Regions from separate parts of the Paenibacillus sp. 102 genome, predicted to be linked through region 1. Evidence: a T-box and tRNA genes for the amino acid it is inferred to sense, from the RefSeq annotation. Region 1 holds a T-box; the other regions hold tRNA genes.
The links. A T-box is a leader RNA that pairs with one kind of tRNA and senses whether it is charged. The one in region 1 lies ahead of serS (serine--tRNA ligase), so its partner is inferred to be a tRNA-Ser.
Positions count from the first base shown of each region.

Region 2: it encodes a tRNA-Ser, which carries the amino acid that the T-box ahead of serS (serine--tRNA ligase) is inferred to sense. The anticodon was not compared.
Region 3: it encodes a tRNA-Ser, which carries the amino acid that the T-box ahead of serS (serine--tRNA ligase) is inferred to sense. The anticodon was not compared.

Region 1 covers NZ_JBCGHT010000036.1:8,059-14,394, reverse strand. The annotation lists gene AAIE21_RS28530 (YaaC family protein) at 1-339, opposite strand, end outside; gene guaB (IMP dehydrogenase) at 455-1,918, shown strand; gene AAIE21_RS28520 (serine hydrolase) at 2,023-3,339, shown strand; gene pdxS (pyridoxal 5'-phosphate synthase lyase subunit PdxS) at 3,500-4,387, shown strand; gene pdxT (pyridoxal 5'-phosphate synthase glutaminase subunit PdxT) at 4,405-4,995, shown strand; T-box leader at 5,050-5,271, shown strand; gene serS (serine--tRNA ligase) at 5,324-6,336, shown strand, end outside.
Region 2 covers NZ_JBCGHT010000006.1:224,763-230,224, forward strand. The annotation lists gene AAIE21_RS16395 (SH3 domain-containing protein) at 1-847, shown strand, start outside; gene AAIE21_RS16400 (hypothetical protein) at 854-1,186, shown strand; gene AAIE21_RS16405 (DUF3965 domain-containing protein) at 1,277-2,428, opposite strand; gene AAIE21_RS16410 (CBS domain-containing protein) at 2,797-3,216, opposite strand; tRNA gene AAIE21_RS16415 (tRNA-Glu) at 3,392-3,463, opposite strand; tRNA gene AAIE21_RS16420 (tRNA-Asn) at 3,465-3,539, opposite strand; tRNA gene AAIE21_RS16425 (tRNA-Ile) at 3,543-3,619, opposite strand; tRNA gene AAIE21_RS16430 (tRNA-Trp) at 3,632-3,702, opposite strand; tRNA gene AAIE21_RS16435 (tRNA-Thr) at 3,706-3,781, opposite strand; tRNA gene AAIE21_RS16440 (tRNA-Phe) at 3,791-3,866, opposite strand; tRNA gene AAIE21_RS16445 (tRNA-Asp) at 3,876-3,951, opposite strand; tRNA gene AAIE21_RS16450 (tRNA-Met) at 3,955-4,031, opposite strand; tRNA gene AAIE21_RS16455 (tRNA-Ser) at 4,055-4,147, opposite strand; tRNA gene AAIE21_RS16460 (tRNA-Ser) at 4,241-4,333, opposite strand; tRNA gene AAIE21_RS16465 (tRNA-Ala) at 4,349-4,421, opposite strand; tRNA gene AAIE21_RS16470 (tRNA-Pro) at 4,436-4,509, opposite strand; tRNA gene AAIE21_RS16475 (tRNA-Arg) at 4,520-4,593, opposite strand; tRNA gene AAIE21_RS16480 (tRNA-Leu) at 4,597-4,685, opposite strand; tRNA gene AAIE21_RS16485 (tRNA-Gly) at 4,702-4,776, opposite strand; tRNA gene AAIE21_RS16490 (tRNA-Leu) at 4,807-4,887, opposite strand; tRNA gene AAIE21_RS16495 (tRNA-Lys) at 4,901-4,976, opposite strand; tRNA gene AAIE21_RS16500 (tRNA-Gln) at 4,981-5,055, opposite strand; tRNA gene AAIE21_RS16505 (tRNA-Tyr) at 5,068-5,151, opposite strand; tRNA gene AAIE21_RS16510 (tRNA-Val) at 5,161-5,236, opposite strand; rRNA gene rrf (5S ribosomal RNA) at 5,241-5,356, opposite strand; partial or broken rRNA gene AAIE21_RS16520 (23S ribosomal RNA) at 5,458-5,462, opposite strand, start outside.
Region 3 covers NZ_JBCGHT010000015.1:136-4,515, forward strand. The annotation lists partial or broken rRNA gene AAIE21_RS22690 (16S ribosomal RNA) at 1-184, opposite strand, end outside; tRNA gene AAIE21_RS22695 (tRNA-Gly) at 262-332, opposite strand; tRNA gene AAIE21_RS22700 (tRNA-Pro) at 334-410, opposite strand; tRNA gene AAIE21_RS22705 (tRNA-Arg) at 414-490, opposite strand; tRNA gene AAIE21_RS22710 (tRNA-Leu) at 584-669, opposite strand; tRNA gene AAIE21_RS22715 (tRNA-Lys) at 688-760, opposite strand; tRNA gene AAIE21_RS22720 (tRNA-Gln) at 766-840, opposite strand; tRNA gene AAIE21_RS22725 (tRNA-Asp) at 925-1,000, opposite strand; tRNA gene AAIE21_RS22730 (tRNA-Met) at 1,003-1,079, opposite strand; tRNA gene AAIE21_RS22735 (tRNA-Val) at 1,104-1,179, opposite strand; tRNA gene AAIE21_RS22740 (tRNA-Glu) at 1,185-1,259, opposite strand; tRNA gene AAIE21_RS22745 (tRNA-Ser) at 1,268-1,358, opposite strand; tRNA gene AAIE21_RS22750 (tRNA-Asn) at 1,362-1,436, opposite strand; gene AAIE21_RS22755 (SprT family protein) at 1,520-2,005, opposite strand; gene cmpA (cortex morphogenetic protein CmpA) at 2,262-2,378, shown strand; gene AAIE21_RS22765 (Tex family protein) at 2,489-4,380, opposite strand, start outside.

The sequences.
Region 1 (6,336 bases):
ATATCCTTGTTTTTTTCGTTTACGCGTTGTTACTCCATGTGCCAAAACTGTTGTTGTTTCTGGATAGTTTGGATCAACAGTTAATAAACATGCTTTTAAAAGTTGACTCATTCCATAAAATAACAACATAGGTTGAATAGAAAAAGGTGCAGTTTTACATAATTCATAATAACTTTTTCCATGCTCTAAGTAATAAATAAAAGGATAACAATTTTCGAAGCTTTTTTTTTCGGCATTTTCAATAGGTAATTTTTCATAACAGCGGGCAAGATAACGCTGTACATGTTGGGATGAAAAAAAGAAACTTAATTGCTGCCAAGTATAAGATGTATGATGCATATATTACGCTCCTCTTATTATCTAAAAATTCTAACATATATGTACTTTCTTGACAGTATTTTAACCAATTGTTAAGCTACTAATAATAATTTCTGGTATCATGGGGGGAACAATTATGTGGGAATCTAAATTTGTTAAAGAAGGTTTGACATTCGATGATGTATTACTTGTACCAGCGAAGTCAGATGTATTGCCAAGAGAAGTAAGTGTTAAAACGGTTCTATCTGAAAGTTTGCAGTTAAACATTCCTTTAATTAGCGCAGGGATGGATACAGTAACAGAAGCTGATATGGCTATTGCAATGGCGCGTCAAGGCGGTTTAGGGATTATTCATAAGAATATGTCTATTGAGCAACAAGCTGAGCATGTTGATAAAGTAAAACGCTCTGAAAGTGGCGTTATCTCAGATCCTTTCTTTTTAACTCCGGAACATCAAGTATATGATGCAGAACATCTTATGGGAAAATATCGTATCTCAGGTGTACCAATTGTAAATAATTTAGATGAGAAAAAATTAGTTGGTATTATTACAAACCGTGATATGCGTTTTATTCAAGACTACTCTATTAAAATTTCCGATGTAATGACAAAGGAACAATTAATTACAGCTTCAGTTGGTACAACGCTAGAAGAAGCTGAAAAAATCCTACAGAAATATAAAATTGAAAAGCTCCCTCTTGTTGATAATGACGGTGTATTACAAGGGCTCATCACAATTAAAGATATTGAGAAAGTAATTGAGTTCCCAAACTCTGCAAAAGATAAGCAAGGTCGTTTATTAGTTGGAGCAGCTGTTGGGGTAACTGCAGACGCTATGATACGCATTGATGCATTAGTAAAAGCAAACGTAGACGTAATTGTACTTGATACAGCTCATGGACATTCTCAAGGTGTTATTGAAAAAGTAAAAGAAGTTCGTGCAAAATATCCAGCATTAAACATCATTGCAGGTAACGTTGCCACAGCAGAAGCGACACGCGCATTAATTGAAGCAGGTGCAAATGTTATCAAAGTTGGTATTGGACCAGGTTCTATTTGTACAACACGTGTTGTAGCTGGCGTTGGTGTACCGCAATTAACAGCAGTATATGATTGTGCAACAGAAGCTCGTAAACATGGTATCCCAGTTATTGCTGATGGTGGTATTAAATACTCAGGCGATATGGTAAAAGCCTTAGCAGCAGGAGCACACGTTGTAATGCTTGGTAGTATGTTTGCAGGCGTAGCAGAAAGCCCAGGAGAAACTGAAATTTACCAAGGACGTCAGTTTAAAGTATACCGCGGTATGGGTTCAGTCGGAGCGATGGAAAAAGGAAGTAAAGATCGTTACTTCCAAGAAGGAAACAAAAAACTTGTTCCAGAAGGCATCGAGGGACGTGTACCATATAAAGGACCTTTAGCTGATACAGTTCATCAATTAGTTGGTGGATTACGTGCTGGTATGGGATATTGTGGAGCTAACGACTTAGAATTCTTACGTGAGAATGCACAATTTATTCGTATGTCAGGTGCTGGTTTACGTGAAAGTCATCCACATCACGTACAAATTACAAAAGAGGCTCCAAATTACTCTTTATAATGCCTTATATGTAAATAGATGGAGATTTGATATCTCTGTCTATTTTTTTTTGATTATGTTAGAATAACGGTTATGTGAGTACAAAGATATTGGGGGTAACAAAAGTGAAAGGTATGTTTTGCAAGCGATTTGTTGCAATGGTAACAGTGCTTACACTATTTTGCAGCATGTTCGTTACATATGGCAGTGCATCGGCAGAAACAGGTGCTGCTTTAAATGTGGAAGCAGGAGCGGCAATTTTAGTAGAAGCAGATTCTGGGAAAATTTTATATCAAAAAAATGCAGATGAATTATTAGCAATTGCTAGTATGACAAAAATGATGAGTGAATACTTAGTTCATAAAGCGGTGGATACAGGGAAACTTAAGTGGGATCAAAAAGTAAAAGTTTCTGAATATGCATATAAGATTTCACAAGACCGCTCATTATCAAATGTTCCATTAGAAAATGGAGGCTCTTATACGGTAAAAGAGTTGTACGAGGCAATGGCAATTTATTCTGCGAATGGTGCAACAATTGCTTTAGCTGAAGCAGTTGCAGGTAAAGAAGCAGATTTTGTAAAAATGATGAATGCTCAGGCAAAAGAGTTTGGATTGAAAAATTATAAATTTGTAAACTCTACAGGCTTAACAAACAAAGATTTAAAAGGACAACATCCTGAAGGTACAACACCGGATGAAGAAAATAAAATGTCTGCAAGAGATGTTGCTATTTTAGCACAACATCTTATTCAAGATTTTCCGAAGGTATTAGATACAGCGAAAATTTCAAAAAAAATATTTCGCGAAAACAAAGAGAAAATTGAAATGCCTAACTGGAACTGGATGTTAAAAGGATTAATTAAGGAATATGAAGGGGTAGATGGTTTGAAAACAGGATCTACTCCAGAAGCTGGCCATTGTTTTACAGGTACTGCGGAAAGAAATGGCATGCGTTTAATTTCTGTAGTTATTAACACAAGTTCTCATACGGCACGCTTTGATGAAACAAAGAAACTTTTTGATTACGGATTTACAAATTTTGATGTAAAAAAAGTGTATCCAAAGGGTTCGGCAGTAAAAGGGCATGAAACTGTACGAGTGGAAAACGCAAAAGATAAAGATGTTGCAGTACAAACAAAACAGGCTGTTACACTTCCAATACCAAAAGGAAGTAAAGATGTATATAAAACAGCATTTAAAGATACAGGTAAAGAAGCAGAAGCACCAATTAAAAAAGACACAGCATTAGGACAAATGGTTATATCACCTAAAGATAATAATGACCCTGGATTTTTATCAGGTAAATCATTACAAGTAGATCTCGTTACAAAATCAGAAGTAGAAAAGGCAAACTGGTTTGTACGCTCTATGCGTGGTGTAGGTTCTTTCTTTAGCGGTATTTGGAACAGTGCTGTTGATACAGTAAAAGGTTGGTTTTAAGAGCTCCTCATTGTAGGAGCTTTTTTTTATTCCTATTTTTCATACCGACTTTATGAAAAAGTAGTGGACAAGCCTCTAATAGTTAGTGGTAGAATGTAAGAGTATTCTCAATTTTCGCCGTTAATGGGGAAAAGCAATTCACCTAGGGGGGTTTTTGTACATGACAAATGTAACAGGGACAGAACGTGTAAAACGTGGAATGGCAGAAATGCAAAAAGGCGGCGTTATTATGGATGTAGTTAACGCTGAGCAAGCAAAAATTGCAGAAGAAGCAGGCGCAGTTGCTGTTATGGCACTAGAACGTGTTCCTGCAGATATTCGTGCAGCAGGTGGCGTTGCACGTATGGCAGATCCAACAATCGTTGAAGAGGTTATGGGTGCTGTATCAATTCCAGTTATGGCAAAATGCCGTATTGGTCACCTTGTGGAAGCACGTGTACTAGAATCATTAGGAGTAGACTACATTGATGAGAGTGAAGTATTAACTCCAGCTGATGAAGTATACCATTTAAATAAACGTGATTACACTGTTCCATTTGTATGTGGATGCCGTGATATTGGAGAAGCAGCGCGTCGTATTGCAGAAGGTGCATCTATGCTTCGTACAAAGGGAGAGCCTGGAACAGGAAACATTGTAGAAGCAGTACGTCATATGCGTCAAGTAAACGCAGAAATCCGTCAAGTTGCGAGCCTACGCGAAGACGAATTAATGACATATGCAAAAAATACGGGTGCTCCTTATGAAGTATTACTTGAAATCAAACGTCTTGGTCGTCTGCCAGTTGTAAACTTTGCAGCGGGTGGTGTAGCAACGCCAGCAGATGCTGCATTAATGATGCAACTTGGTGCAGATGGTGTGTTCGTAGGATCTGGTATCTTCAAATCAGAAAACCCAGAAAAATTTGCACGTGCAATTGTTGAAGCAACGACACACTACGAAGATTACGAGTTAATTGCAAGCCTTTCTAAAGGATTAGGTACTGCAATGAAAGGTGTCGAAATTTCAACATTATTACCAGAACAACGCATGCAAGAGCGTGGTTGGTAATTAAAGGAGATTTTGAAATGGTTAAAGTCGGTGTATTAGGTCTTCAAGGAGCTGTTCGTGAGCATGTAAAGTCAGTTGAAGCAAGTGGTGCAGAAGCTGTCATTGTAAAACGTATAGAACAACTTGAAGAAATTGATGGTCTTATTTTACCAGGCGGTGAAAGTACAACAATGCGCCGTCTTATCGATAAGTACGATTTTATGGAACCACTTCGCGAATTTGCGAAATCTGGTAAGCCAATGTTTGGTACATGTGCAGGTATGATTTTACTCGCAAACAACCTTATTGGTTATGAAGAATCTCATATTGGTGCTATGGATATTACAGTTGAACGTAATGCATTTGGACGCCAAAAGGATAGCTTTGAAGCCGCTCTTTCGATAAAAGGCGTAGGGGAAGACTTCATTGGTGTATTTATTCGTGCGCCATACGTTGTCAGTGTAGGAGATAACGTGGAAGTTCTTTCCATGCACAACGATCGAATGGTAGCAGTAAGACAAGGACCGTTTTTAGCAGCTTCTTTCCATCCGGAGTTAACGGATGATCATCGTGTTACAGCATATTTTGTGCAAATGGTGAAAGAGGCAAAAATGAAAAAAGTTGTATAAGTAACTTGCAACTTGTGTAAGATTATAGTAAATTGATGGTAACAATTTTATAAAATAAACGTGTTGATAGGAAGTAGTAACAAGTGGTGTTTCTTATAGAGAGTCGGTGGCTGGTGGAAACCGATAGAAACAGTTTGTGAATCCATCCTAGAATGAAATGTGGAATATCTTTATGATTAGTAAGCATTTCCGGTGAAGAGTCGTTATTTCTACTTGAGAGGAAAGCTATATTGCTTTCAACTAGGGTGGCAACGCGGGTTAACTCCCGTCCCTTTTTTACAGGGACGGGAGTTTTTTGTGTTTTATAAAATAAAAGGAGGAGTATATAATGCTTGATATTAAATTTTTACGTGCGAATTTTGAAGAAGTAAAAGCAAAATTGCAGCATAGAGGCGAAGACTTAACTGATTTCGGCCGTTTCGAAGAACTGGATACAAGAAGAAGAGAATTGCTTGTCCAAACGGAAGAGTTAAAAAGCAAGCGTAATGAAGTGTCTCAGCAGATTTCTGTATTAAAACGCGAAAAGAAAGATGCAGAAGCTTTAATTTTAGAAATGCGTGAGGTAGGGGAAAGAGTAAAGAATTTTGATGATGAACTTCGCTCAGTTGAAGCGGATCTAGAACGATTAATGCTTTCTATTCCAAATATCCCTCACGAATCTGCACCAATTGGTGACACAGAAGATGATAACGTAGTGGCACGTACTTGGGGAGAGGTAAAAGAATTTAATTTTGAACCAAAACCTCACTGGGATCTTGCAACTGATTTAGGGATTTTAGATTTTGAGCGTGCTGCTAAAGTAACGGGAAGCCGTTTTGTATTTTCTAAAGGTACAGGTGCAAAGTTAGAACGTGCTTTAATTAGCTTTATGCTTGATCTTCATACAGAAGAACATGGATATGAAGAAGTGTTACCTCCATATATGGTAAACCGTGCAAGTATGACAGGGACGGGACAGCTTCCAAAGTTTGAAGAAGATGCATTCCGTATTGAAAGTGAAGATTACTTCTTGATTCCTACAGCTGAAGTACCTGTAACAAATATGCATCGTGATGAGATTTTAAATGCAGACCAATTGCCAATCCGTTATGCAGCATTTAGTGCGTGCTTCCGTTCTGAAGCAGGTTCAGCTGGTCGGGATACACGTGGTTTAATTCGTCAGCATCAATTTAATAAAGTAGAGCTTGTGAAGTTTGTAAAACCAGAAGATTCTTATGAAGAATTAGAAAAGTTAACAAATGATGCAGAGCGCGTGTTACAATTATTAGGTCTACCGTATCGTGTTATGAGCATGTGTACAGGAGATTTAGGGTTTACAGCAGCGAAGAAATACGATATTGA
Region 2 (5,462 bases), on a different contig from region 1:
TGAACGTAAAAATAGTTATATCATAAATGCCGATGTGTTAAACATTCGTTCTGAGCCAAATATCAAATCCCCTATTATTGATAGATTATCCAACGGCAAATTCATCTCCGTCCAAGAAATACAAGGGGATTGGTATAAAATCTCACATAATGGACAACAAGGATATGTAAAAAAAGAATTTGCATCCCATGTATCAGAGCCATTAGTAAAAGGAATTACAGTACAAAATGAATCTTCCTTTTACGTTGCTACACCTACATTAAAAGTCCGCCGCGGAGCAGGAACAGATACTGCCGTAATTGGATCTTTACAAAACGGGACACAAGTCACTGTTATAGAAACAGTTGGTACCTGGTACAAAATTCGCTTCGGAACATCTTACGGATTTGTAGCAAAACATTATATTATTCAAAAACAACCACAAACGAGACAAGCCGCTCCTTCTATTCCTGCTGTTTTTAAATTCCCTACTCAAGGAACGATTAGTTCTACATTTAATATGCGCTGGGAACAAATGCATTATGGTGTAGATATTTCCGCACCAGGTAATGTTTCAATTCATGCAGCTGCTACAGGTAAAGTTATAAAGTCTTATTACTCTGCTAGCTATGGAAATGTCGTATTTGTAGCACATCATATTCGAGGTAAACTATATACAACCGTTTACGCTCATATGAAAGACCGTTCAGTACAAGTTGGTGATCAAGTTCAAACCGGGCAATTGTTAGGATATATGGGAAATACAGGTCATTCATTTGGACAACATCTCCATTTTGAATTACATAATGGTGAATGGAATTTTGAAAAGACAAACGCAGTAAATCCACTGCCTTATTTGGTTCGGTAATATTATATGCCACGTAATATACCATTGATAATTGAGTATATAGCTTTTCTCGGTTTAATCTGTTGCTTAGTCATTTACAATACTAACCCTGTCTTTTTGGGTATCGTTATCTCATTTGTTGCTATTGAATCTTTGATGGAAGCATTCAAAATCCGACTAAAGAAACAAATTTCTCATATATATACTGTAATTATTATTATGAGCGGCTTAATAACAAATATTATTTATAGTGGTTTTCATATGGCTGCTATATTCCCTGTATTTTTTATAGGGGTACTAATCATCATATCCCAATATATTTACATTCCTGAACACCGTAAGAACCAACAAGAAGCTTAGAACAACCTTCTACATTTACGACGAAAAAAGGGGTCTCACTTCAAGTGAGCCCCCTTTTTTCACCTATACATTATATTGAAAAATTTCTTTTTATCCACACGCATATCGTTCATAAATAAAACTTAAATTATACTTCTTCTCTAAGCCCATTCGTTGTTCATCATCACACCAGTAAAATAAAATATCATGAATCGTTGCATAACGTTTATTCTTTAGAAATTGCTTAATAAATGACGGTAAACAATCGTGTAATTGTATAAATATATAATTCCGCAGAATTTCTTCTTTATGTTCAATTCCTTTACAAACATACATCAACTCTTCACAATAATATGCATGTTGCGGAACTTGAATCATTTCAAAAAATGGTACATATGATAATAGTTTCCCAATGAAGTGCTCGTATCGATTCATAAACTCAAATGACATATGCTCCATCATTTCCTTCATTACATAAAGATAATCATCCACATGAGTAGTTTTTAGCGGATTAAGGCGGTCAGAAATTTGAGCAATTACAGCCCTTTGACATGCAATAACAGAGCGACTAGGTCCATAATATGTTAAGAAATCCGTACACTTACGATATTTTTTTAATAGGTCATATATGTATAAGTCATAAACGTATGTATTACAGTATATTGCTAAATTCATCATCTCTTGATCCAATTCTTCTTTGGACAATCGTTTTGCCTGTTTGCAAATATAAAAAAATGTAAGTTCCATTACTTCCTTATGAGATAATAGCTTTTCACATTTTTCAATACATTCTTCATTAAATTTAATTCTTTCCCATATCATTATATCTCTATTTCCCAATTCTCCGATGCGATATTTTACAATTAAGTAGTTCCAAGCCACAACTTGGGTTAAAACATCCCATGTTTCATATTCCATAGATGTATGTACAAATTCATCTAATTTATGGTTCACCATAAATGTATAAGCTTCCTTATACCAACCAATGTCCTGGCATAAACGAACAATACGAACTAAAGTTGGTATTTCATCTTTATGAAACTGTGGCAAATCCTTCACTTTATTCATTCCATATAAAATAAACGGAGCCAAGTTTTCTTGTTTATAAAATTCTTTTTCTTTCCAGGCTAAAATTGTCCGTTCTTTTCCTTCGCCTTTCGGATGATTTGGTACAAGTAAAGAAAGTAAGTCCGTAAAATCATTTGGTTCCACATAGGCCTCTGTAACCAAATTCCAATTTGGATTACTCTGTACATCCCTCATATCATTTCCCCTCCGTTTCTATATATATATGAAATTTTTAATAACTTAGCAGATAATCACAATATTAATAATATTAATAATATTAATATATTCAAAATCCCTTATGAAACTTATATTTATTATTATATCATTTTTTAACATAACAAAAATTAGTAATGGAAATTGTTAACCAAAATTTCAAATGAACTTAACATATGTCATTCTTCAGATATACTTAGATAAACCTCTTTCCCTATGTATATTGGGATACGTTTTAATAACAATATAGTCTTATTTATAAGTATTAATAAAACGTATCCGCTCTTACCTATTCTCTTACATCTAAATACACTGTATTTTCTAGGCGAAAAATAATTCACACCTACATTTCATTCTGTATGCTCAGAAATTTCACTTAAAGCAAATCCTGCTTGATCATCAGCTTTCTCTGTTATTGCTAAATCACCTAGCGCTAACATCCCAACAAGCTGGCCATTCTCAACTACAGGTAGTCTTCTGATTTGGTGCTGTGCCATTAACTCTGTAGCCTTTTCAATAGAGTCATTAGGAGAAACCGAAACAATTCCTGTAGTCATGACATTTGTAATTTTATTAGACCCAGGATGTTTCTCAGCAATTCCACGAACAACTAGATCACGATCAGTGACAAGACCAACCACTTGATTGTTCTCGACAACTGGAATCATTCCAATGTCCTCTTCTTTCATTTTCACAGCAGCTTCGTATACATTATCTAGCGGTGTACATTGTACAATATCGGTATTCATAAATTCTCTAACTGTTGTCATGTAGCTCTATGCCCTCCTTTTTATACATACTATAGTTTCTCCAAATTCCCTTTATTTATTTCATAATAAATAGAGGAATTTTAGATTAACGATATTGCATATTAGAAAAAACAGAGCTCTCACATTATCTTTTTCACAAGAAAAAAAGAGCCAGCTAATTGCTGACTCTTTTTTATGACCCGTACGGGATTCGAACCCGTGTTACCGCCGTGAAAGGGCGGTGTCTTAACCACTTGACCAACGGGCCATGGCTCCGCAGGTAGGACTCGAACCTACGACCGATCGGTTAACAGCCGATAGCTCTACCACTGAGCTACTGCGGAATATGGTGGGCCTAAATGGACTCGAACCATCGACCTCACGCTTATCAGGCGTGCGCTCTAACCAGCTGAGCTATAGGCCCATAATCTCTTTACAGGGGCAGTAGGAATTGAACCCACACCGGAGGTTTTGGAGACCTCTGTTCTACCTTTAAACTATGCCCCTAAGTGGTGCCGGCTAGAGGACTTGAACCCCCAACCTACTGATTACAAGTCAGTTGCTCTACCAATTGAGCTAAGCCGGCATAAAAAAATGGTGGCTCGGGACGGAATCGAACCGCCGACACGAGGATTTTCAGTCCTCTGCTCTACCGACTGAGCTACCGAGCCAAACATAAATGGCGGTCCCGACCGGGGTCGAACCGGCGATCTCCTGCGTGACAGGCAGGCATGTTAACCACTACACCACGGGACCATTTGGTTGCGGGGACAGGATTTGAACCTGCGACCTTCGGGTTATGAGCCCGACGAGCTACCAGACTGCTCCACCCCGCGATGATATAATATTATTTTAAAAATGGAGGAGGTAGAGGGATTCGAACCCCCGCGCGACTCTCGCCGCCTGTCGGTTTTCAAGACCGATCCCTTCAGCCGAACTTGGGTATACCTCCATGAAGTAAATATTAATTATGTCTTTTAGTTATCTTTATACATCTAATAGTTTTTATTAACTATCTAATTATTCCATTTTAATTATTATAAAATGGAGGAGGTAGAGGGATTCGAACCCCCGCGCGACTCTCGCCGCCTGTCGGTTTTCAAGACCGATCCCTTCAGCCGAACTTGGGTATACCTCCAATAAATAACTAAAGTGGAGCCTAGCGGGATCGAACCGCTGACCTCCTGCGTGCAAGGCAGGCGCTCTCCCAGCTGAGCTAAGGCCCCATGTTTTAAAACTATCGGGAAGACAGGATTTGAACCTGCGACCCCCTGGTCCCAAACCAGGTGCTCTACCAAGCTGAGCCACTTCCCGTCAATAAAAGCGCGCCCGAGAGGAGTCGAACCCCTAACCTCTTGATCCGTAGTCAAACGCTCTATCCAATTGAGCTACGGGCGCATATGGTGCCGAGGGCGGGGGTCGAACCCGCACGGTGGTCACCCACCGCAGGATTTTAAGTCCTGTGCGTCTGCCTGTTCCGCCACCCCGGCATGTCATATTGAAAATTGGAGCGGAAGACGGGATTCGAACCCGCGACCCCAACCTTGGCAAGGTTGTATTCTACCACTGAACTACTTCCGCAAGACATGTTATGAGATATTTTATTAAAAGTGCGGGTGAAGGGAGTCGAACCCCCACGCCAAAGGCGCCAGATCCTAAGTCTGGTGCGTCTGCCAATTCCGCCACACCCGCATATTTTTAAAAATGGTGAGCCATGAAGGACTCGAACCTTCGACCCTCTGATTAAAAGTCAGATGCTCTACCAACTGAGCTAATGGCTCTTAATGGCTGGGCTAGCTGGATTCGAACCAGCGCATGACGGAGTCAAAGTCCGTTGCCTTACCGCTTGGCTATAGCCCATTAATTAAGAAATGGTGGAGGGGGGCAGATTCGAACTGCCGAACCCGAAGGAGCGGATTTACAGTCCGCCGCGTTTAGCCACTTCGCTACCCCTCCGACATTATATGGTGGAGGATGACGGGATCGAACCGCCGACCCCCTGCTTGTAAGGCAGGTGCTCTCCCAGCTGAGCTAATCCTCCATTTGCCTGGCAACGTCCTACTCTCACAGGGACAAGGTCCCAACTACCATCGGCGCTAGAGAGCTTAACTTCCGTGTTCGGTATGGGAACGGGTGTGACCTCTCTGCCATCATTACCAGACTATATTCACTTGAGACAAACATTATTATACTTGATTGATTAAAAAAGTCAACAAGTTTTTTATGTTCTCTCAAAACTAGATAACATTTGCTACATATTATATGGT
Region 3 (4,380 bases), on a different contig from region 1:
ATGTTATCCGGTATTAGCCCCGGTTTCCCGGAGTTATCCCAGTCTTATGGGCAGGTTACCCACGTGTTACTCACCCGTCCGCCGCTAATTTCTTAAGAGCAAGCTCTTAAGAAATTCGCTCGACTTGCATGTATTAGGCACGCCGCCAGCGTTCATCCTGAGCCAGGATCAAACTCTCCAATAAAGTTAGTTTGTCTAGCATCATAAAATAAAAATTGACGTTGCACGTTGTTTGTTTCGTTCAGTTTTCAAAGAACTAAAAGCGGGTGAAGAGAATCGAACTCTCGACCAGAGCTTGGAAGGCTCTTGTTTTACCACTAAACTACACCCGCGTGGTCGGGAAGACAGGATTTGAACCTGCGACCCCCTGGTCCCAAACCAGGTGCTCTACCAAGCTGAGCCACTTCCCGTTATGGCGCGCCCGAGAGGAGTCGAACCCCTAACCTCTTGATCCGTAGTCAAACGCTCTATCCAATTGAGCTACGGGCGCTTATTCATGATGTTGTATCGCCGTCTCATTTCAGCGACTCAATTATCTTATCACACCGCGTTTTCAAATGCAAGTGCTTTTTTATTTTTTCTTTGGTGCGGCCGAGAGGACTTGAACCTCCACGGGGTTTCCCCCACTAGGCCCTCAACCTAGCGCGTCTGCCATTCCGCCACGACCGCGCGGAAATTAAGAAAAAGTGAGCCATGAAGGATTCGAACCTTCGACCCTCTGATTAAAAGTCAGATGCTCTACCAACTGAGCTAATGGCTCGTAAATGGCTGGGCTAGCTGGATTCGAACCAGCGCATGACGGAGTCAAAGTCCGTTGCCTTACCGCTTGGCTATAGCCCATCGAAGTCATTCTTTTTTTGTGACGAAAATCATTATATCACGATAAGAAATAAAAAACAACTGCTTATTAGCAGAAGTTATAAATGGCGGTCCCGACCGGGGTCGAACCGGCGATCTCCTGCGTGACAGGCAGGCATGTTAACCACTACACCACGGGACCATTGGTTGCGGGGACAGGATTTGAACCTGCGACCTTCGGGTTATGAGCCCGACGAGCTACCGGACTGCTCCACCCCGCGACGACACTATTTACAAATTATATATGGTGGAGGATGACGGGATCGAACCGCCGACCCCCTGCTTGTAAGGCAGGTGCTCTCCCAGCTGAGCTAATCCTCCGAAAGTGGTGACCCGTACGGGATTCGAACCCGTGTTACCGCCGTGAAAGGGCGGTGTCTTAACCACTTGACCAACGGGCCAATATGAATGGCAGAGAAGAAGGGATTCGAACCCTCGCACCGCGTTAGCGATCTACTCCCTTAGCAGGGGAGCCCCTTGAGCCACTTGGGTACTTCTCTGTATGGCTCCGCAGGTAGGACTCGAACCTACGACCGATCGGTTAACAGCCGATAGCTCTACCACTGAGCTACTGCGGAATAAGAAAGACAATTTACATCTTATATAAATTCATATTATAAGTCAAGTCGTTTATACAACATTTTGTACAAACGTGACATGTTTATAATATACTGGATTGATTTTTAACTGTCAAGGTGTTTTTTATCTCTTTTAATCTACCTTTACACTTTCCGCAAACATATCTTTTTGTATTGATTTGACGTCTTCTTACATATTGAAGAGTACATTCTATGCATTCATACAAATATGTTTTAGGCTCTTTTCTCACTCCCGCTATCCGCTTACAAAATCTAGGAGCTCCAACCTCTTTCAATAACTGACGAAAATCTCGATCCCGATGTTGATATCCCCTCCCCATAATATGCAGATGATAATGACATAGCTCATGCTTAATAATACCAATTAGTTCTTCTTTTCCATACACTTCATAATAATGATAGTTTAATTCTATATTATGACTTCTGAGCAAATACCTCCCACCAGTTGTACGCAGTCGTTTATTGAACATTGCTTTATGTAAAAAAGCCCTCCCGAAATATTGCAATGATATCTCTTCTACAAATCTTTGGATTTCTTTTTCATTCATTTTGATTCCCCCAAAAAACTAAAAATAAACTTACACTTTTCTTCTTTCTTATACATATATTAAATAGTACATATACCCATCCTCATTCAAAAAGCGCAACTTCTATAAACCATCTTCTCCCTCATCTGTTCATAGAACTTCGCTGACCAAACTCTTATAAGCAGTTCCCAAGATTGAGTTTTTCACTTACTTTGAATCTTCATCTCAGTCCATAGGGGCTACTTGTTAGAGCCGGATTAAACAAGGAGGGATTCTTATGCCTACGTGGCTCCGAAAGCAAATGCAGCGTGCATATTTTGAAAAAAACCGGTATCAAATTAAGTTACTAAATGAATGCTGGTTTTATTATAGCAAAACACATCAAAATTCCTGATAAAGTGAACGTTTAATCAGTGGGGGCTGAAGCTTCCCCCCACCGATTAAAATTCCACTAACATCCATTCAAGAAAAAAGAGCAGCGCTACACCTGCCCTCTTCCCATTCTTATTCAATAGGTAACATTGATAAGGCAACGCGTCCTTTTTTCATATCAACATCATCTACCCATACCTTTACAATTTGTCCGACAGACACCACATCTAACGGATGCTTCACAAACTGTTTGCTCAGTTTAGAAATATGTACTAAACCATCTTGTTTCACACCAATATCGACAAAAGCACCAAAATCAACAACATTTCGAACAGTTCCTTCCAACTCCATACCACGCTTTAAATCTTCTAATTTGAGAATCCCCTTTTTCAAAAGTGGTTTTGGCAATTCATCACGCATATCTCTTTCCGGACTAATTAGGGCATCTATAATATCAATTAATGTCGGCTCACCAATATTCGTCTCTTGAGATAATTTAGAAACCTCCACTTCTTCTAAACATTTTTGTAAATGCGGTTGTCCTACATCATCAATCGCTAATCCTAAACTTTTTAATAGCAATTCAACACTTTTATACTGCTCGGGATGAATACCTGTTCTATCAAGTGGGTTTTTACCTTCTAGTATACGTAAGAAACCAATACATTGTTCATACGTTTTAGCACCTAGCCGTGGTATTTTTTTTAATTCTGTGCGTTTTGTAAATTTCCCATCTCCCTCACGCTTCGCAACAATATTTTTCGCAACAGTTTTTGATAATCCCGAAACGTATTGCAATAGCGCTACAGAAGCTGTATTCACATTCACTCCTACTTGGTTAACAGCTGTTTCCACAACAAATGTTAATGATTCATTTAATCTCTTCTGTGATACATCATGCTGATATTGTCCTACTCCAACTGATTTCGGATCAATTTTCACAAGTTCAGCAAGGGGATCTTGTAAGCGGCGTCCAATAGAAACAGCACTTCTTTCTTCAACTTGAAGATCCGGAAATTCTTCACGAGCCAAATCAGAAGCTGAATAGACACTAGCACCGGCCTCATTGACAATAATATAAAATACATCTTGCTGTACGAATTGTAAAACATCTACTATAAACTCTTCTGTCTCCCTAGAAGCTGTACCATTTCCAATCGCAATCATCTGAACCTGATATTTCTCTATAATAGAAATAACTTTTGTTTTTGCATCTTCATATTTCCGAACAGGTGGGTGCGGATAAACGACATCAATATGCAGCACTTTCCCTGTATCATCTACTACCGCTAACTTACACCCTGTTCGATACGCAGGATCCACCGCCAATACTACTTTCCCTTTCATCGGTGGCTGTAATAATAAATTACGTAAATTCTCAGAGAAAATGTGAATTGCTTGTTCTTCTGCCGTTTCAGTTAATTCTTTACGAATCTCCCTTTCGATTGACGGCTGAATTAATCGCTTATATCCATCTTCAATCGCTAATTGTACATATAGTGCACTTTTAGAAGATTCATCATGAATCACTTTTTTATGTAAAAATCGAATAATTTCTTCTGTTGGCGGAAGAACCGAAACTTTCAACATTTCTTCCTTCTCACCACGATTCATAGCTAATACACGATGTGGTACAACTTTTTGCAGTGGCTCTTCATAACCGTAATACATCTCATATATATTTTTTTCATCTTTTTCTTCATCTTTTACAGAGGACACAATCATCCCTTTTTTAAAAGTGATATTTCGAATCCAACTGCGGTATGCCGCATCATCCGATACAATTTCTGCAATAATATCTTGTGCACCTTGCAGTGCTTCTTGGATAGATTGTACTTCTTTCTCGGCATTAACAAATTCCTTCACTTTATCTTCCGGGTCTTCTTTTGTAAACAGAAGTAGCCACTCAGCTAATGGCTCTAATCCCTTATCTTTCGCGATTGTCGCTTTCGTTCTTCTTTTTTCTTTATAAGGACGGTACAAGTCTTCTACTTCTTGTAGCTTTACTGCAGATATAATATGAT